DNA from 2 places in the Chenggangzhangella methanolivorans genome. Region 2 is predicted to be linked to the other one. Evidence: riboswitches for the same ligand, from Rfam matches in the RefSeq annotation. Region 2 holds a riboswitch; the other holds the start of a gene.
The links. Region 2 has a riboswitch for glycine ahead of gcvT (glycine cleavage system aminomethyltransferase GcvT). Riboswitches for the same ligand answer to the same signal wherever they lie in the genome.

Region 1: it holds a riboswitch for glycine, as region 2 does, so the genes downstream of both, gcvT (glycine cleavage system aminomethyltransferase GcvT) here and gcvT (glycine cleavage system aminomethyltransferase GcvT) in region 2, are expected to answer to the same signal.

Annotation. Positions count from the first base shown of each region.
Region 1 is NZ_JBHRXS010000004.1:721,691-731,612, reverse strand. It holds gene ACFOWB_RS08855 (hypothetical protein) at 162-1,754, shown strand; gene gcvP (aminomethyl-transferring glycine dehydrogenase) at 2,160-5,015, opposite strand; gene gcvH (glycine cleavage system protein GcvH) at 5,012-5,374, opposite strand; gene gcvT (glycine cleavage system aminomethyltransferase GcvT) at 5,401-6,570, opposite strand; glycine riboswitch at 6,729-6,832, opposite strand; gene ACFOWB_RS08835 (ATP-dependent nuclease) at 7,306-8,985, shown strand; gene ACFOWB_RS08830 (ATP-dependent helicase) at 8,978-9,922, shown strand, end outside.
Region 2 is NZ_JBHRXS010000003.1:979,865-989,786, reverse strand. It holds gene ACFOWB_RS04975 (FAD-binding protein) at 1-1,095, opposite strand, end outside; gene ACFOWB_RS04970 (FAD-linked oxidase C-terminal domain-containing protein) at 1,092-2,549, opposite strand; gene ACFOWB_RS04965 (FCD domain-containing protein) at 2,752-3,525, shown strand; glycine riboswitch at 3,845-3,952, shown strand; gene gcvT (glycine cleavage system aminomethyltransferase GcvT) at 4,091-5,248, shown strand; gene gcvH (glycine cleavage system protein GcvH) at 5,265-5,627, shown strand; gene gcvP (aminomethyl-transferring glycine dehydrogenase) at 5,638-8,481, shown strand; gene ACFOWB_RS04945 (helix-turn-helix domain-containing protein) at 8,759-8,983, opposite strand; gene ACFOWB_RS04940 (hypothetical protein) at 9,207-9,842, shown strand; gene ACFOWB_RS04935 (AAA family ATPase) at 9,860-9,922, shown strand, end outside.

The DNA.
Region 1 (9,922 bases), on a different contig from region 2:
TCTCTAGGATCGCAAAACCCTGAACCAATCTCTATTTTCAAGCCTTTCGAGGGGTTTTTGCTCGATCTAGGGATTGACCCGACCCCAATTCCCTCAATTTGTAGGTCTGAGATGTGGTGCCGATGTGGTGCCAACCTTGCGCCATCAATGGGAGGTCGCACATGTCCTCAACCAGAAGTGTCGATAGCCTGACTCAGACTCATGTCGAGAAAGCTGCACGCGCGATCAAGTCCGGTCGACACGTCCCCGACGATGAGTGGCGCGAGAAGGGCTCCGGCCTCTCGCTTGCCTTTAACGCGACGTCTGCGAGCTACATGTTTCGGGATCGCGCCCGCACCATCAAGCTTGGGGCCCTTCGGTTGGTCGAAGACGACCCGCAGGATCCGACGCTGATCACGCTGACCATTGCTAAGCACCTGGCCCGAGAGGTTCGGGCCGCGCTGAAGGCAGGCCGCGACGCGAAGATCTATGTCAGGACCTACCGCGAGCAGTTGATTTTAGGCGGCACCTCCGCTTCCGACGCCCACGTCTTCGCGACGCATGCTTCCGCTCAGGGCAACAGCGCGTCGGTCGGAGAAATGTCTTGGACTTGGCGAGAGTGCGTCGACGCTTTCCTCAAGCGCAAGCTTCAAAAGCTCAAAGAAGGTCGCAACCAGCAGCAGTATGCCCGCTATCTCCGCCACGCCGCCTTTACGCCGATCGCCGGCAGGCGCGTCGCGGAGCTTCGCTTTCTCGACCTGTTCCGGATCCAGCAGGCGCTAACGCCTGGAGGCGGCCCAGACGAGGACGGCCGGCCAAACTCCACCACCTTCCGCTGCATGTCGGAGGCCGTCGCCATGCTTGATTGGGCGAAAACGACGAAGCCTGTCGAGAGCGGCCTCGCCTATGTCGCGGAGCCCTGGTGGCGCCAGATCAAGGTCGACTACAGCGCGAAGAAGCGTCTTCGCGCTCCGGGGCCGGACGAATTGGCGCGGACCCTTGCGATCGTCGAGCATGAGCGACGGCGCAACGATGATCCGTTAGTGGTGATGCCCGGCGTATTGGCGGCGCTACGGGTCGGCATAGCGACCGGCCAGCGGGTTGGCGCCCTCATCCAACTTGAACGCGCAAACATCAAAACTCATCCCGACGAGGAAGGCTGGTGGATCGCGCACTGGACCGCGGACCAGATGAAGACGCCCCTTGATCACGCGATCCCGATCCCGCCGACTGCTTATGCCGTCATGCGAGAAGCATGGGATGAGATCGATCGTCGGCGCGCGCTACGGGGACTGGCGCGCTCGAAATGGGCTTTTCCAAGTCATAGGGGCGACGGGCACGTCGCGCCCAACGCCATCAGTCAACTGTTCGACCGGCTGAGAGGCAAGCCGGCGCGGACGAGCTACAAGGCTGCTCGGGAACGCGAGGGAAAACCCGGACCCAAGCCGTCGCCAAGCAGAGGTCGCGCACGCCCTAACCTATTTCGTTTGAGCGGCATCGACGACTGGACGATGCATGACGGTCGGCGAAGCATAACCAATGAGCTCGTCAATGCCGGCTTAGGCCGGGCTGCGTCCGCCATACTTGCGCACACGACTGAAATCCGCCTTCCCCTAAGCGAGGAGACACTGCACGAGACGATGGCGCGAACCACTTCAAAACATTACTTTACTGCCCAGCAGATCCACCTGAAGACCGAGGGTATGAAGCTCTGGTCGGAGACTCTAACCGCAGCGCTCCAGCGCGAGCGAGTCAGTCCGAAACGCGATCATTGAGCCGGCGGATCCCGGAGTCTTAAGGGCGTACTGGCCGGGGCCATCGCCAGCCTAGTTGACTGATTTGAAAGCCCTCATCAGGCGCTGCGCGGGCATTGGGCGATCCGCTTCAACCAAGTTCGCCTAGGCAAGCGTGGCCGACAAAGTACGATTGATTGCGTTCTCCCTTTTCCGGACTTCGACGGCGTTTTGGATCAAAGCGTGCGGAAATAGGGAGGCCAGCCGCGCGACCGCGATAGTCCAGACTCGCGATCGCTCCCGGCGCCATACTGCTCGCTGACGCCCGCCTGTATCTCCATCGTTTCGCCGTAGGACCAGTGCCAAACCGCGCGCCGCTCTGGCGCGCCGCGACGGCCCTGAACCTGTTTATCAAATAAGCGATGCCCGCGCGACGGCCGGCGCTCGCTATTCGGCTGCGACCGGTGTCGAAGCGTAAGCCTCGGACGGGGGGCATGAGCACATTAGGTTGCGGTCGCCATAGGCATTGTCGACCCGGTTTACCGGCGGCCAATACTTATCGATCCCGAGCGAACCTGCTGGAAAGCAGGCGGCCTCGCGGCTGTAGGGTCGCTCCCACGCGCCGATCAGGTCGCTCACCGTGTGCGGCGCGCGCTTGACCGGGTTGTTGAGCTTGTCGATCCTACCTTCCTCGATCTCCCGTATCTCCTCGCGGATCGCCAGCATCGCGTCGCAGAAGCGGTCGATCTCCGCCTTCGTCTCGGACTCGGTCGGCTCGATCATCAGCGTGCCGGCGACTGGCCAACTCATGGTTGGCGGATGGAAGCCGCAATCGATCAGTCGCTTGGCGATGTCGTCTACATTGACCCCAACGCTCTTGGCGAAGGGCCGCACGTCCACGATGCATTCATGCGCCACCCGCCCGTTCCGCCCCGCGTAGAGAATAGGGTACGCGCGCTTCAGCCGTGCCGCGATGTAATTGGCGTTCAGAATTGCGACCCGCGTCGCCTGTGTGAGGCCGCGCCCGCCCATCATCAGGCAGTAACTCCACGAGATCGGTAGAATGGATGCCGAGCCGAACGGCGCCGCCGAGACCGCACCCTCCCCGCCGGTCTCCGGATGGCCGGGCAAGAATGGGATCAGGTGTGACTTGACACCGATCGGTCCCATGCCCGGCCCGCCGCCGCCGTGCGGGATGCAGAAGGTCTTGTGCAGGTTCAGGTGGCTGACGTCGGCCCCGATGTCGCCGGGCCGGGCGAGGCCGACCAGCGCGTTAAGGTTGGCGCCGTCGAGATAGACCTGCCCGCCATGGGCGTGGATGATGTCGCAGATCTCGCGGACATGGCCCTCGAACACGCCGTGGGTCGACGGATAGGTGATCATGCAGGCGGCTATATTGGCTGAATGCGTCTCGGCTTTGGCTCGGAAGTCGTCGAGGTCGATGTCGCCGTCGGGCCGCGCGCCCACCACCACCACAGTCATGCCGCACATCTGCGCCGAGGCTGGGTTGGTGCCGTGCGCCGATGACGGGATCAGGCAAACCGTCCTGTGCGGCTCGCCGCGGGAGAGGTGATAGCGGCGGATCGTCAACAGTCCGGCATATTCGCCTTGCGCGCCGGAGTTCGGCTGCATCGAGATCGCGTCATAGCCGGTAATGTCGCAGAGCTTTTGGCTGAGGTCGCCGATCAGCTCGGCATAACCCGCCGTCTGGTCAGTCGGCGCAAAGGGGTGAATTTCCGAAAACTCCGGCCAGGAAATCGGCAGCATCTCGGCGGTGGCGTTCAGCTTCATCGTGCAGGAGCCGAGCGGAATCATGGCCCGGTCGAGCGCGAGGTCGCGGTCCGCGAGGCGGCGCATGTAGCGCGTCATCTCGCTCTCAGCCCGGTTCATGTGGAACACGGGATGGGTCAGGAAGTCCGACGTCCGGGCGAGCGCGCCGGGCAGCCGGCTATCCGGCCACTCGTCGAGGTCGACTTTGCGGTCGCTACCGAAGGCGCGCCAGACCGCCTCGATGACATGCTCGCGAGTGCGCTCGTCGACCGTGATCCCGATGCGGCTTGCGCCGACCTTGCGCAGGTTGACGCCGTTCTCGACCGCGCGGGCGAGGATCAAGCTCTGGAAGGCGCCGACATCGACCGTGATAGTGTCGAAGAAGGCACCCGGCGCGACCGTGAAGCCCGCCGCCTCCAGTCCCTCGGCAAGCCTCGTCGCGTCGCGATGCACCCGCGCCGCGATGCCCTTCAGCCCTTCCGGCCCATGGAACACGGCGTACATCGAGGCGATGACGGCGAGCAGCACCTGGGCGGTGCAGATGTTAGATGTCGCCTTCTCGCGACGGATGTGCTGTTCACGGGTCTGCAGAGCAAGCCGATAGGCGCGGTTGCCGCGGCTGTCGACCGAGACGCCGACGATGCGCCCTGGCATGGTGCGCTTGTAGGCGTCGCGCACCGCCATATAGGCCGCATGCGGGCCGCCGAAGCCTATCGGCACGCCGAAGCGCTGGGTGGAGCCGACCGCGATGTCAGCGCCCATTTCGCCCGGCGGCTTCAAGAGCGTCAGCGCCAGCGGATCCGCCGCGACAGCCGCGATCGCGCCGGCCTTGTGCAGCGCATCGATCGGGCCGGTGAAGTCGTGGATCGCCCCCTCGACGCCCGGGTACTGGAACAGCGCGCCGAACACTTCTACCGGCTCGAGATCGCTGAACGGATCGCCGACCACGACCTCCCAGCCGAGCGGCTCGGCGCGGGTCTTCACCACCGCGATGGTCTGCGGCAGGCAGTCCTTGTCCACGAAGAAGGCGTTGGCCTCCGACGTCGAGACGCGGCGCGCCATCGCCATGGCCTCGGCCGCCGCAGTCGCCTCGTCGAGCAGAGAGGCGTTGGCGACGTCGAGGCCGGAGAGATCGCAGACCATGGTCTGGAAGTTGATCAACGCCTCGAGCCGGCCCTGGCTGATCTCGGGCTGGTAGGGCGAATAGGCGGTGTACCAGGCCGGGTTCTCGAAGATGTTGCGCTGGATCGCCGGCGGCATCGTCGTGCCGTGATAGCCCTGCCCAATTAGCGAGACGAGCGGCCGGTTGCGGTTGGCCACCGCTCGCATCCGCTCGATCGCGCGGCGTTCGGAGAGCGGTTTGCCGAAGTCGATGCGGCTCTCCTGGCGGATGTCAGGCGGTAGCGTTTCGTCGATCAAGGCGTGGAGGTCGGCCGCTCCGACTTCCGAGAGCATTTCGGCGATCTCGGATTCCGTCGGTCCGATGTGGCGACGGTTGGCGAAGTCGTAGGGATCGTATCGACGAGCGCTCATCTGGAAATCTCCGCATAGGCGGCTTCGTCCATCAGGGCGTCCATGGCCGAGGCGTCGTCGAGCCTCATCCGGTAGAGCCAGCCGGCGCCCTGAGGATCGCTTCCGATCGAAGCCGGGTCGGCGACGACACCCTCGTTCACCTCGACGACCTCGCCGGACAATGGGGCGTAGACGTCGGACGCCGCCTTGACCGACTCCACCACGGCCGCGCCGGCGCCCTTGGTGAGCTTGGCTCCGACTTTGGGAAGCTCGACATAGACGAGGTCCCCCAGTTGTTCGGCCGCGAAGCCGGTGATGCCGACCGTCGCGACGTCGCCGTCGAGCCGCAGCCACTCATGGTCTTCGGTGAAGCGCAGCATTGAATGTTCCTCGAGAGGCAGTGGGGTCAGCTTCGCTTGAAGCCGGCGGGGACGAAGGGGAGCTTCGCGACAGTGACCGGCAGGCGTCTGCCTCGGACGTCGGCGAAGAGCTGTTGGCCAGCTTCGCTCAGGGCGGTGGAGACGTAGCCCATAGCAACCGGCGCGTTCAGGCTCGGTCCGAACCCGCCCGAGGTCACGCGGCCGACCAGCTCGCTGCCGACGTTCGCCGAGAACAGCTCGGCGCTGGCGCGGACCGGCACCCGGCCTTCTGCGAGCAGGCCGACGCGACGACGCGGCGCGCCTTCAGCCAATTCGAGCAGGATACGGTCCGCGCCTGGAAAGCCGCCCTCGCGCGCTCCGCCGGGTCGGCGGCTCGGCGAGATCGCCCAACCGAGGCTCGCCTCGATCGGCGTCACGTCCTCGTCCATGTCGGAGCCGTAGAGGCAGAGCCCGGCTTCGAGCCTCAGCGAGTCCCGCGCGCCAAGGCCGACGGGCTCGACGTCCGCAGCGATCAGCGCCTCGGCGACGCTTTCCGCGCGCACATTCGGGAGTGAAATCTCGAAACCGTCCTCGCCGGTGTAGCCGGAGCGCGAAACCAGACAGCGCTCGCCCGCGACGTTGATCTCGTGGGCGTCCATGAAGCGCATGGCAGCGGCGTCAGGCGCGAGGCCGGCGAGCGCGGCCTCCGCGCCCGGCCCCTGGACGGCGATCAGAGCGCGGTCGACCGGCCGCACTTCGATCGCGTCGGGCAGGCGCGCCCTCAGATGCGCCTCGTCGGCGTCCTTGGTGGCGGCGTTGACCACAAGCGCGAGGCGATCCGGGAGCCTCGCGACCATCAGGTCGTCCAGCACGCCGCCGGTCTCGCTTGTGAACAGCGCGTAGCGCTGGCGGCCGGGCTTCAGCCCCAGAATATCAACGGGGACGAGCGTCTCGAGCGCCCGCGCCGCGTCGTCGACGTCGCCCGAGCGCGGCACGAGTGCGATCTGGCCCATATGCGAGACGTCAAACAGCCCAGCCGCGCTGCGCGTCAGAAGATGTTCTTTCAAAACGCCATTGGGATAATGCAGCGGCATCTCGTAGCCGGCGAACGGACAGAACTTCGCCCCAAGACGGGCGTGCATGGCGTGAAGCGGCGTACGCTTACGCTCGTTGGCCGGCACAGAATGGCCGGCTTGTGTCTGGACGTTCGCGTTCATAGGCCTCTCCGCGACGGCTCGTTGCGGACCGCGCCTGGAATGGCGCAATCCGACTGCGAACCCCCATCTGTCGCGGTTACCTGAGAGCTTCCCTCGCAGGCCTTTCGGCCGGAGGTTTCTCCTTCGGTGGACGCCGGTTAGCGCCTCTCTCCAGATTGTCCAACGATGCGGTGATTGTGCCTGAGAGTTTCCGGGGGCGGTTGCTCCGTCGGCGCCATACCGATCCTGCGAAAAGAGGGCTGGGCTCTCCCGCATCGTCTGTAGCGGACGCCTGCACAATGGCTTAAGGCGGGCACATAGATCAAGGTGTGATTGATAATTTTGATCGATAAATCGTTTTTTACGATCGACAATATGCGGAACCGTTTCTGTTTCTCGAGCGAAAGAGCGACTGAGGCTTCTGCTGCTAACCGTAGTTCACGAATTGCGCGGACCGGCGGTGAGTTCAGGTCCCGGCCTGATCCATAGGCGACGTTGGGAAGGTCGGCTCGGGGCATCCACGAGCGGAGGCTCCGAACCGCTATGGCCTATTGTTTTGACTCGAGGGACCACCGAACGACCTTTGGAGTGAACAGCCAATTCGGGGCCCAGATGCAAGGCGCGTAGTGGTTGTGATAGTGTCCCGAAGCAAGGGAGGCCTGAAAACTGACAGCGCTCAGCCACGCGATCATCCGGAAACTGTCGATCCGAAAATATCACGGCATCAAAAGTCTGGATTGGCGGCCCGGCTCGACCATGAATCTCATCCTCGGTGGCGGGGATGTCGGCAAGACCACCATCCTCGATGCGGTGGGGCTACTCCTGAGCGCCTCGAACGCGGCATCTATCTCGGAGGCTGACTACTGGCGCCGCGACAACACCGACGAATTCTCCATTGAAGGCGTCGTCTCGCTTCCCGTTAGCGTCGATCCCAACAGCTTCTCCGTTCAGCTTATGCCCTGGGATTGGAACGGCGCCGATGCGGTCCTGCCCGACGATCCGCAGAATGGCGACGTCCCGGAAGCCAAGCACCCGGTATATCGCCTGCGGGTGCGCGGCACGGCCGACTTGGAGTTGGTGTGGGAGATCATCCAGCCGGATGAGAGCATTATTGCGTTCTCGGCGGCTTTCCGAAAGAAAATCGGCCTGATCCGTCTGAGCGCCGACGACCGCAACGACCGTGACCTACGCTTGGTGTTCGGCTCGGCACTCGACCGACTGCTGGCCGATCCGGCGATCAAAGCGCGCATCGCCAAGAAGGTGGCGGAACAGGACTTCTCCGGCGCCGTGGGCGACGCTGGCGTAAAGGTACTTGGCGAGCTGGATTTGCGCCTGAAGGCGGCGTCGCTGCCATCCGGCGTAAAGCTAGGGCTGACCTCCAGCCAGGGCCTATCGATCGGTGCCCTGATTGGGCTGCTGGCAAATCGCGACGGCGTGGCACTGCCTCTGACCAGTTGGGGTGCCGGGACCAAGCGGATGGCGGCGCTGGAGATCGCCGCGGCCACCCAGGCGGGCAGCTCCGTCACCGTCATCGACGAGGTGGAGCGCGGCCTCGAACCGTACCGGCTGCGGCAGCTGATCGGCATTCTCAAGTCGACGTTCGGTCAGTCGTTCGTCACCACACACAGCCCCGTCGCCATTCAATGTTCGACTCACGCCAACCTCTGGTATCTCGACGCAGCTGGTGCCATCGGCGCGCTTGATCACGAGAAGATCGCCCCTCAGCAGCAGCGCGATCCGGAGACTTTCTTGGCCAAACTCGCGGTCATAGCCGAGGGCCCCACGGAGATCGGCTTCCTGAGACGGCTTCTACGGTTGGCGTTCAAGGGCAATCCGCTCGACTCGGGCGTCCGCGTCTGCAACGGCCAAGGCAACGCTCAGACCCTCGCCCTTCTCGAGGCGATCGGCGTCACCGGACTAAAGTTCGCGGCCCTTGCCGATGACGAAGGCACGCACGACGGCCGTTGGAGCGAGGTGAAGGCCGCCATGGGCGCGCGCCTGCTACGGTGGGAGGGCGGCTGCACCGAGGAGGCGGTGCTCGGACATCTGCCGGAGGCACGGTTGCCGCAGCTCTTGAAGGAGGAAGAGGGAGGCTGGAACGGCGAGCGGTTGCGCACCCTGGCGGATCGGCTGGGCCTTGCGGACAAATCCCTAGCGGCCATCAAGGCGGCGCTCGTCGCTCAGAAGCGCTCCCTCCGGGCCGTGATCATCGAGGCCGCCACCGGCAAACCAGATGGCGCGCCCGAGGGAAAGCGGAACGAGTGGAAGGCGCACGGACGAGCGTGGTTCAAGTCAATCGTCGGCGGCGACGAACTTGCCGGCTACGCGCTGGCGAACGACGTCTGGCCGAAGCTTTCGGGCAGCATCCTGCCGCTGCTCAACGCGATTCTGGCGTCGGTCGACCGCGCCGCTATTGAGCGCCTTGATCGTGTCTGACGCCTCCGTCGCCGCCCTGCTGCGATCCGCCGAGCCGCTGGTGGTGATCGAGGCGCCGGCCGGCTGCGGGAAGACCTTCCAGGGCGCGGCATACGCGCGCGAGGCCTCGCAGGCGCTGCCGCAAGGCCGGGTGTTGATCCTCACCCACACCCATGGAGCCTGCGGGGTCTTCGCCAACCGCACGCGGGGCTTGTCGTCCCGCGTCGACATCCGAACCATCGACTCCCTGATCAGTCAGGTCGCCACTGTTTATCGCCGGGCGCTAGGCTTGCCGGACGACCTGTCGACCTGGGCTTATCGGAACGACGGCGAAGGTTTCGACATCATGGCAACCAAGGTCGCCGGCTACATGGAGCGTCATCCGATTGTTCGTGAGGCTCTGGCGCGCCGCTATCCGCTGGTGATCTGCGACGAGCATCAGGACGCCAGCGAAGCTCAGCATCGTGTCATAATGGCGCTGCGCGTTGGCGGTGCCCGGCTACGAATCTTCGGCGACCCACTCCAGGCGATCTTCGCGAGCGGCTCGAAGTCCAACAAGGCCATGGCCGCCGCGCTCGTTCGCTGGGAGGCGCTGAAAGCCGCCAGTGCCTTCGACGATCTCGATCATCCCCATCGCTGGGACGACGGCTCTCCGGAGCTAGGTCGCTGGGTCTTGGCTGCGCGCTCAGAACTGAGGGCGCGGCGCCCGATCTCTCTGCTCGGACCGCCTGTCGCCGGCCTTAGCGTGCTTCGCGCCAGCAATCGCGCCCAGGTGCGCACCGGCTATCAGGTCAGTCGAGACGAGCGCCGCCCCATTGATGCTGCGGCGGCGAAAGACGTGATGATCCTGGCCGCCAGTAACGACCGGGTCCGCGGATTGAGCGCTTTTTGGGACCGCCGAATTTCGATCTGGGAAGGCCATACTCGGTCCGCGCTTGCCGATCTGGTGCGCACCGTC
Region 2 (9,922 bases):
CGATGACAGCGCCTCGACGGGTGCGGAAAGCGGATGGGACGCCTCCGCCGCCGGGCGCGAGCCGCGCCGCACGAGCGTCGCGTGGCCACCCGGCAGGGCCGACCGCAAGCGGGCGCTCGCCGCCTCGCCCGAGCACCAGATCAGGCCGCCGCCCCAGTCCATCGACGTTTCCAGACCGAGCGCCTCGAGCGCCGCGGTCGCAGCCGGCGCGTCGGTCGGCTTTACGAGGATCCGCCAGACAGGAGCTTGCGACGCTGCGAAATGGTCGAAGTCGCGCAAGGCCCGCCACAGCAACCGGCTGCCGTCGTCCTTGATGACGTCGCTGTCGCGGCCGCCCAACAGCGCGAGCAGGCGATCGACGCGATAAATGACTTGCCGCTCCCATCCCTCGATCCGCAGCCAAGCAACGCCCGCGTGGAACGCCGCGCCGGAGACCTCGTATGGCGTGGCGAGCGCCTTGGCGAAAATCCCGGCCGCCGCCCGCGCGTCGAGGTTGAAAAAGGCGATGGTGCGCTGGCGCGGCGCTTCGGGAAGCGTCTTGAGCGCGACTTCCGTCAGCACGCCGAGCGCGCCGTGCGACCCGCAGAGAAGCTTGCCGAGATCAAGGCCCGTGACGTTCTTCATGACACGGCCACCGCTCTTCAGGACGCGGCCTCGCCCGTCGACGAAGCGGATGCCGAGCAGGTGGTCCCGGCACGCGCCCGCCAGCACCCGGCGCGGCCCGGAGGCGTTGGCGGCGACGACGCCGCCGATCGTCGACTTGCCCTTGGCGCCGAGCAGGCGGCGGTGGTCCGGCGGCTCGAAGGCGAGCGACTGTCCCTGCGCTGCAACCGCCGCCTCGATCTCTGCCACGGGCGTTCCGGCTCGCGCGATCAGCGTGAGTTCGCCCGGCTCATAGTCCACGATCCCGGTCTGGCGCCTCGTCGAGAGCTGACGACGCGCCTCGACGAAGGCCGGCTCGATCCTCGTTCCGCCTCCGACGACCCGCAGCTTCTCGCCGAAGGCTGCGCAGCCGGACAGGATTTCCGCGAGTTCCTTCTCGTCGGCCGGTTCGAGGTTCTCGACTTGGTCTTTCAGGGCGCGCGGGGCCGTCACGACCGTGCTCCCTTGCGGTCGCGACGGGCGCGGCTGACGTCGAGCGGGAACACCTTGGCGGGATTGAGCAGCCAGTCTGGATCGAACACGTCCTTCACCTCCATCTGGATGGCGAGGTCGTCCGGCGCAAACTGGCTGGTCATCAGGTCGCGCTTCTCGACGCCGACGCCGTGCTCGCCCGTGAGGCAGCCGCCGACCTCGACGCAGAACCGCAGAATGTCGGCCCCGAAGGCCTCGGCGCGTTCGAGCTCGCCGGGGGCGTTGGCGTTGAACAGGATCAGCGGATGCATGTTGCCGTCGCCGGCGTGGAAGACGTTGGCGACCTCGAGGCCATGCTCGCGAGACAGCTCGCCGATTCGCTTGAGCGTAATGGGAAGCTTGGAGACCGGGACCGTACCGTCGAGGCAAAGATAGTCGCCGAGGCGGCCCATCGCTCCGAAGGCAGCCTTGCGCCCCTTCCAGATCGCCGCGGTCTCGTCGTCGCAGCCGCTGCTGCGCATCTCAACCGGCGCCAGCTCGGCCGCGATCGCGCCGATCTGCGCGATTTGGTCGTCGATCTCGGCCTGGGACCCCAGCACCTCGACGATCAGAACCGCCGCGCAAGCGGGGTAGCCCGCCTTGGCGAAGCTTTCGACCGCGCGCAGGCACAGTTCGTCCATATATTCGATCGCAGCCGGCAGCAGGCCCGACCGGATGATGCGGGCCACGCATTCGCCGGCCGCTTCCGCGGTGTCGAAGCCGATCAGCATCGGCCGGGCGCCCTCGGGCTTGGGGATGATCTTGAGGGTCGCCTCGGTCACGAGCCCGAGCTGCCCCTCCGAGCCGCAGACGAGACCGAGTAGATCAAGCCCTGCGGCGCCGGGCTCGGGACCGCCGAGCTCCACCACCTCGCCTGAGGCCAGCACGATGCGGACGCCCATCAGATTGTGGGTCGTGACGCCGTATTTGAGGCAGTGCGCGCCGCCGGAGTTCATGGCGACGTTGCCCGCGATGGTGCAGGCGAGCTGCGAGGACGGGTCGGGCGCATAGAAGAAGCCGTGAGGCGCAAGCGCCGCGCTGACCGACAGGTTGGTGATCCCGCTCTGGACGCGGATGAAGCGGTTTTCGAGGTCGATCTCGAGCACCTCGCGCAGGCGCATGGCGCCGATCACGACGCTGTCGGTCGTCGGCAGCGCTCCGCCTGCCAGAGACGTTCCGGCCCCGCGCGGGATCACGGGGACGCCGTGATCGCCGCAGACCCGCATGACCGCGGCGACCTCTTCGGTCGTTCGCGGTAGCGCGACCGCGAGCGGCGCGCAGCGATAGGCAGTGAGCGCATCGCAATCGTAGGCGCGCGTTTCCGAAGGGTCCGTCACTAGCGCGTCGGCCGGCAGAGCGGCCCTCAGGGCCGCGAGGATCTGGGGCGACCGGGCGAGAATGTCGGGGTCGGGCTCGGGCATCGAAATCAGGGGCATGCGGGCTGTTTCCGGCAGCGTCGCGAAGCGCGAGCGAACGCGGACCCATCACGCCCGCCGCGCTTTGGTAAAATTATCTGACCACAACGAGCAACTGGCCAAAAGTTATCCGGTCGCCAGCGCCGACCAGCGCGGCGCCGCGCTTTGGCGGATCGCGGACGCTGGTGTTAAGAGCGGGACGTCACCTGCGGAACCGCACGCTATGGACCCCATCAAGACCGAGCGCGCAGCCGATCTCGTCGTCCGGCGGCTCGAAAGCCTCATCCTGGAGGGGTCTCTGCCGCCGGGCGCGACGCTGCTGCCGGAACGCGATCTCGCCGAACATCTCGACGTGTCGCGCCCGACGATCCGGCAGGGCATCGCGATTATGGAGAAGCGCGGTCTCCTCGCGCGCAGGGAAGACGGGGGACTGAAAGTGGCCGAACTCGGCGCGGCGGTCATTTCCGATCCGCTGATCGACCTGCTCACGACGAACGCTGAGGTCGCGGACGACTATCTGGAGTTTCGCGCGATGGCGGAGGGCGCGGCCGCCGCGATGGCCGCCGAGCGCGCCAACGAGGTCGACCGCCGTGGCCTGCAGGAGCGCATGGATCGGATCGACCGCGCTCATGGCGGCGACGACCCGGCCGAAGACGCCGAAGCGGACGCGGCCCTTCACATCGCGATCTACGAGGCGACGCACAACGTCGTGCTGCTGCATGTGATGCGCGTGCTTGCCGGCGGCCTGCGTGCGGACGTGTTGGTCAATCGGCGACAGCTGTTCAGCATCGCGCACACGCGGGACATTCTGCGCGAGCAGCATCGCGAGATCGTCGGGGCGATCCTGAGGAAAGATCCCGAGGGCGCGCGCGCGGCCGCCCATTCCCACATCTCCTACCTTCGCGAGGCGACGCGCGAGTTTCGCCGAGCCGAGACGCAGCTCGACACCTCGTTGCGCCGGCTGACCGGGGGCGGCGTCATGAACCGCAAGCGCTAGCCAGTCGCGGCCGAACCACCGGGCGGCTGCTCGCCAGCGCTGACGAGAACCAGCGTAGCAAATGTTCGGCGCAGCCTGCGGCGGATCTTCGCGGTAACTGCTTACTTTGCGAGCCGGTCGCCCTGACGTCTGACGTCGTCAAGATCGTCGTACCAAAGCCCAGCCCCGAATTGTCTCCAGCTGATTGCGAAACTCGGCGCGATGCTTCATGCTCTGCTCGTCCGACAAACTATGCGGGAGAGCCCAGACCGACTTCTGATCGGTTATGGCGCCGACGGAGCAATCCCCCCGGAATCTCTCAGGCACAAAACCGTATAGCTGGACAATCTGGAGAGAGACGTCCTCGAGGCGTCCACCGAAGGAGAAACCTCCCCGCCTCCACCGCGGTCGAGGGAAGCTCTCAGGTACCCGTGACAGATGGGGGAAAGCGGACCGTATGAACGGTCCGCGATTGATCTGTCGCGGAGTTGCATGATGACCCTCAGCCTCTTTTGTTCTTCATTCGTCCGGGCGTTTCGCCCGGCGCCACCGCCTGCGCATCACACGACGCATCGGTAGGCCCGCGATGACCGAAACGGCGCGCCATGACGCCGGAGCAAGGCTCCGGCGCACCCCTCTGCATGCGCTCCATGGAGAGCTGGAGGCCAAGTTCTGCCCGTTCGCCGGCTACGACATGCCGATCAGCTATCCGCTCGGAGTGCTGAAGGAGCACCTTCACCTCCGCAGGGCCGCCGGACTGTTCGACGTCTCGCATATGGGCCAGATCGCGCTTCGCGCGCGTTCGGGAAATGTCGCCGACGCCGCGCGTGCGCTGGAGCGGGTCACGCCGATCGACGTGCTCGACCTCGCGGACAACCGGCAGCGCTACGGCTTCCTGACGAACCACGATGGCGGCATCCTAGACGACCTAATGGTCGCGCGGCTCGGCGACCGGCTGATCCTGGTGGTCAACGCAGCCAACAAGGCGGCCGACGAGGCGCATCTGAGGGCCTCGATCGCGGACCTTTGCGAAATCGAGCCGCTCGACCAAGCCTTGATCGCGGTGCAGGGCCCCGGCGCCGAAATCGCCCTCGCACGGCTCGCGCCGGACGTCGCCGGCATGCGCTTCATGGATTTTCGCGAGGTCGAGATCGTAGGCGCTCGCTGCTCGGTCTCGCGCTCGGGCTATACCGGAGAGGACGGTTTCGAGATCTCGGCACCCAGCAAAATAGCGCAGGAGCTCGCGCAAGCGCTCCTGGCCGACGACGCCGTCCAGCCGATCGGTCTCGGCGCGCGCGATTCGCTCCGGCTCGAGGCCGGGCTGTGCCTCCATGGCGCTGACATCGACGCCGGAACGACGCCTGTCGAGGCGTCGCTACTATGGGCGATCCCTCCGGTCCGCCGGCTCGGCGGGGCTCGTGAAGGCGGCTTCCCCGGCGACCAGAAGATCCTCGATCAGATCGCGTCGGGCGCGCCGCGGCGTCGCGTCGGCCTGCGGCCGGAAGGCCGCGTGCCGGTCCGCGCCGGCGCAAAATTGTTCGCCGCTGAAGACGACGACGAGGCTGCGGGAGCCGTCACGTCCGGGGGCTTTGGGCCAAGCGTTAACGCGCCTGTCGCCATGGGCTATTTGCCGAAAAACCTCGCCAGGGTCGGCCAGCGCGTCTTCGCGGAAGTCCGCGGCCAGCGGATGCCGGCCGTCGTCTCGCCCCTTCCTTTCGTCCCGGCCCGCTTCAAGCGCGGCTGAACTTTCGGAGATCCCCATGTTGAAATTCACCCAAGAGCACGAGTGGCTCAGGGTTGACGGCGACGTCGCGACCGTCGGCATCACGGCATACGCGGCCGACCAGCTCGGCGACATCGTCTTCGTCGAAGCGCCGAAGGTTGGCGCGGCGCTTAGGAAGGGTCAGGCCGCCGCCATGCTCGAGTCGGTCAAGGCCGCCTCCGACGTCTATGCGCCGGTCGACGGCGAGGTGACGGAGGTCAATCACGCGGTCATCGCTGAGCCCGCCTTGCTGAACTCCGATCCCCAGGGCGCGGGCTGGCTCTACCAGATCAGGCTCGCCGACGCGTCGGCGCTCGACGGGATGATGGACGAGGCCGCCTATGCTGAAATCACGAAGTGATGCCACGCCCATGACGAGCGTCGACCGATACGATCCGCACGACTTCGCCAATCGTCGCCACATCGGCCCGACAACGGCCGAGATCGACGAGATGCTCGCCGTCGTCGACGCGCCGACGTTGCACGCTCTGATCGACGAGACGGTGCCCGAAACCATTCGGTGGGCCGGTCAGATCGATTTTGGCCCCTCGCTCTCCGAGCAACGTATGCTTGAGAAGATGCGTGAGATCGCGAGCGAGAACCGGCTCGTGATCTCGCTGATCGGCCAAGGCTACTACGGCACGACCATGCCGCCCGCGATCCAGCGCAACATCTTCGAGAACCCAGCCTGGTATACCGCTTACTCGCCCTACCAGCCGGAGATCAGCCAAGGCCGTCTCGAGGCGCTCCTCAACTACCAGACCATGGTCGCCGACCTCACCGGCCTCGACGTGGCGAACGCTTCGCTGCTCGACGAAGCGACCGCTGCGGCCGAAGCGATGGCGATGGCCAAGCGCGTCTCGAGATCCGAGGCGACCTCCTTCTTCGTCGCGTCCGACTGCCTGCCGCAAACTATCGCGGTGCTGAAGACCCGCGCCGCGCCGCTCGGTTGGACGATCGTCGTTGGCGATCCCTTCGAGGATCTGGCGGCCGAAGAGGTCTTCGGCGCGCTGTTCCAGTATCCGGGCGTCGAGGGCGTGATCCGCGACTTCTCGGCGCCGATCGCGCAGCTCCACGCGGCCGGCGCGATCGCGACAGTCGCGGCCGACCCGCTCGCGCTGACGCTGCTGAAGCCGCCGGGCGAGATGGGCGCAGACATTGCCGTCGGCTCGACCCAACGCTTCGGCGTGCCGATGGGCTATGGCGGTCCACACGCCGGCTACATGGCGACTCGGGACGAGCACAAGCGTTTGCTGCCAGGCCGCATCGTGGGCGTTTCGATCGACTCGCGTGGGAACCGCGCCTACCGGCTCGCGCTACAGACCCGAGAGCAACACATCCGCCGCGAGAAGGCGACCTCGAACATCTGCACCGCCCAGGTGCTGCTCGCGGTCATCGCCTCGATGTACGCCGTGTTCCATGGACCCCGTGGCTTGAAGGCCATCGCTGAGCGAGTCCATAGCGACGCGGTCCGGATGGCGGAGGGCTTGAAGAGCCTAGGCTTCAAGGTCGAGCCCGGTACCTTCTTCGACACGATCACCGTTGAGGCCGGCGCGTTCCAAGAGATGATTCTGAAGCAGGCCGTGGCGAACGGCGTCAACCTGCGAAAGGTTGGCTCGGACCGGATCGGGATCTCCGTCGACGAGCGCACGCGGGCGCAGATTGTCGAGGCGGTCTGGCGCGCGTTCGGCGGCGATCATCTGAGGTACGACGAGGCTTGGCCCGAGAGCCACCTTCCGCAGTCGCTGGTCAGGACGTCGGAGTATCTGACCCACCCTATCTTCCACATGAATCGATCGGAACTGGAGATGACGCGCTACATGCGCCGCCTCGCCGATCGCGACCTTGCGCTCGACCGGGCGATGATCCCGCTTGGCTCCTGCACCATGAAGCTGAACGCGACCGCGGAGATGCTGCCGATCTCATGGCCGGAGTTTTCGGAGATCCATCCTTTCGCGCCTTCCGACCAGGCCAAGGGCTACAAGCGATTGATCGACGACCTCAGCGACAAGCTTTGCAAGATCACCGGATACGACGCGATCTCAATGCAGCCGAACTCGGGCGCGCAAGGAGAGTATGCCGGCCTGCTTGCGATACGGGCCTATCATCTGAGCCGCGGCGACGCTCAGCGAACGATTTGCCTGATCCCGTCATCGGCGCACGGCACCAACCCCGCTTCGGCGCAGATGTGCGGCATGGAAGTCGTGGTGGTGGGTGTGTCGCCGAACGGCGACGTCGACGTCTCCGATCTGAAAGCCAAAACCGAGCAATATGGGGACCGTCTTGCGGCGGTGATGATCACCTATCCCTCGACCCACGGCGTGTTCGAAGAGACCGTCAGAGAAATATGCCAGATCGTCCACGGTCATGGCGGGCAGGTTTATCTGGACGGCGCGAATCTCAACGCGCTAGTCGGAGTGGCGAGGCCGGGCGATATCGGCTCAGATGTCAGCCACCTCAACCTGCACAAGACCTTCTGCATCCCGCACGGCGGCGGCGGGCCGGGAATGGGGCCAATCGGCGTCAAGGAGCACCTGATCCCGTTCCTGCCGGGTCATCCCGAGACGGACGGCCGGGAGTTCACGGTTTCGGCCGCGCCTTACGGCTCGGCGTCCATCCTTCCGATCTCATGGTCGTACTGCTTGCTAATGGGCGGGCGCGGACTCACGCAGGCGACCCGGATTGCGATCCTCAACGCCAACTACATCGCGAAACGCCTCTCGACCGCCTATCCGATCCTCTACTCGGGCCGCAACGGGCGCGTTGCGCATGAATGCATCGTCGACTGTCGACCGCTAACCAAGGCGACCGGTGTTAGCGTCGACGACATCGCCAAGCGCCTGATCGATTGCGGCTTCCATCCGCCGACCATGAGTTGGCCTGTTGCGGGCACGCTGATGATCGAGCCGACAGAGTCCGAGAACAAGGCGGAGATCGACCGCTTTTGCGACGCCATGCTCGCCATTCGCGAGGAGGCGCGCGCGATCGAGGACGGCCGAGCGGACAGGGATAACAATTGCCTCAAGAATGCGCCCCACACCGTCGAGGATCTGATCGGCCCTTGGGAACGGCCGTATAGCCGGGAAGTCGCGTGTTTTCCGACGGGGGCTTTCCGCGTCGACAAATACTGGCCGCCGATCAACCGCGTTGACAATGCGTTTGGCGATCGAAATTTAGTGTGTGGCTGCCCGCCGGTTGATGATTACAGGCTTTGATCGACTTTCTGATCGAGCAATCAATCTCCTGAGTAAAGTTAATCCGCTGCTGCGTGTGCGGCAGCGGATTAACTGCCAGTGCCGTGTAGATTCGGCCAAATTGCTTGGCGCGCGGAGGTTTGGCTGCAAATTTATCGTGCCCACGGGGCTTTATAGCTAGCCCTTTGTCTATCGCATTGTTCAGCTGTCGATCGCCATAGAGGATCTCAACGGCTTTCTAAGGTCGCGGAATGATCGTGACCGGCGTAGCGCGTCTCCGCTCTTAATGGCGGATCGATCAGCGCTTGTTGGACACCCCATAGCGTCCCTCGGTCTCGAAGAACACGATGCCCTCATTCTCCAGAGCAGCCACGATCTTGGAGATCGTCGCCTCCTGAGCCCGAGCTTCGCCAGTTTCGATTTTGATCAGCGTAAACCGAGCGATTCCCGCGCGCTCAGCGAGCTCCTGCTGCGACCAGTCGAGAAGACTGCGCGCCGCCTTTATTTGGCGTTCGTTAACCATACTCTCGCTTCGATTGACATAAAGTCAACTTTGCTGTTTCGCGGCGAGCGCAGAGCAGATACGACAAGGGCACCCGGCTCCAAGACCGGAAGGAAGTTCAGGTCGCAGTTAGCGATAGCCGCGCCGAACTCAAACTCACTCGCGTGCAGATCGGTCATCCCGAGCCCTGTCACGACGCCCCTAATCGAACTTTCCGGCCACGCTGACCGAGGAAGAGGGCGCCGTGCTTCTCGACGCACCCATCATACGTCCAATCCCTGAATACGACGGAAAGCAATCCTTCCGCGAGCGTCAAAGGCGGCGTCGGAAGGATTTGGATCGCTTAGCTCTCGAGACGCAGACCGTTATTTGCGCTCTGCCGCACTACCGGCTCGTGGATTGCGAGTTCGAAGCTCAAGCGGAAAACCTGAAATCTTTATTGGGCACGACGGAGATCGTTCCGGTCCCAGTCCGCGGTCCCAAGGGCGCCATGGTCGTCGTCGTCGTCCCGACACGGATTTGGTATGACGCGGAAATCCGTAAGCGCCTCTGGCTCCTCCGGGGATCCGCCGTCGAAAAGGCGGATAAAACAATTCGCTTGCTCCCTCAGCGATGGATCCGCCGCAAGCCCTTCCTGGATAACTGCAAGCTCGTAGCTCGCTACGCCAACCTGTCCGTCGCCGCCAGCGACCGCTTCTCGGTTCAAGCTGTGGCGCGCGACAACCCTCTCGCCACGCTAGAGGACTGCGCCGCCGTTGTTCAAGCCTCGGACACGTATGGCGTCGTCTTCGCGCTCGTCTCAGGCGGTCTCCTGACGATCGACTTCGAGAGTGCCATCACACCGATGTCCGCGGTCGAAGAATATCGAGTGGAGCGCTGAGCATGCGGACGAGGGAAATGGACGAGGAAGAGGTCGCCGCGCTGCCTTTCACCAAGCGTTTGGTTCGGGCCGCTGTGCTT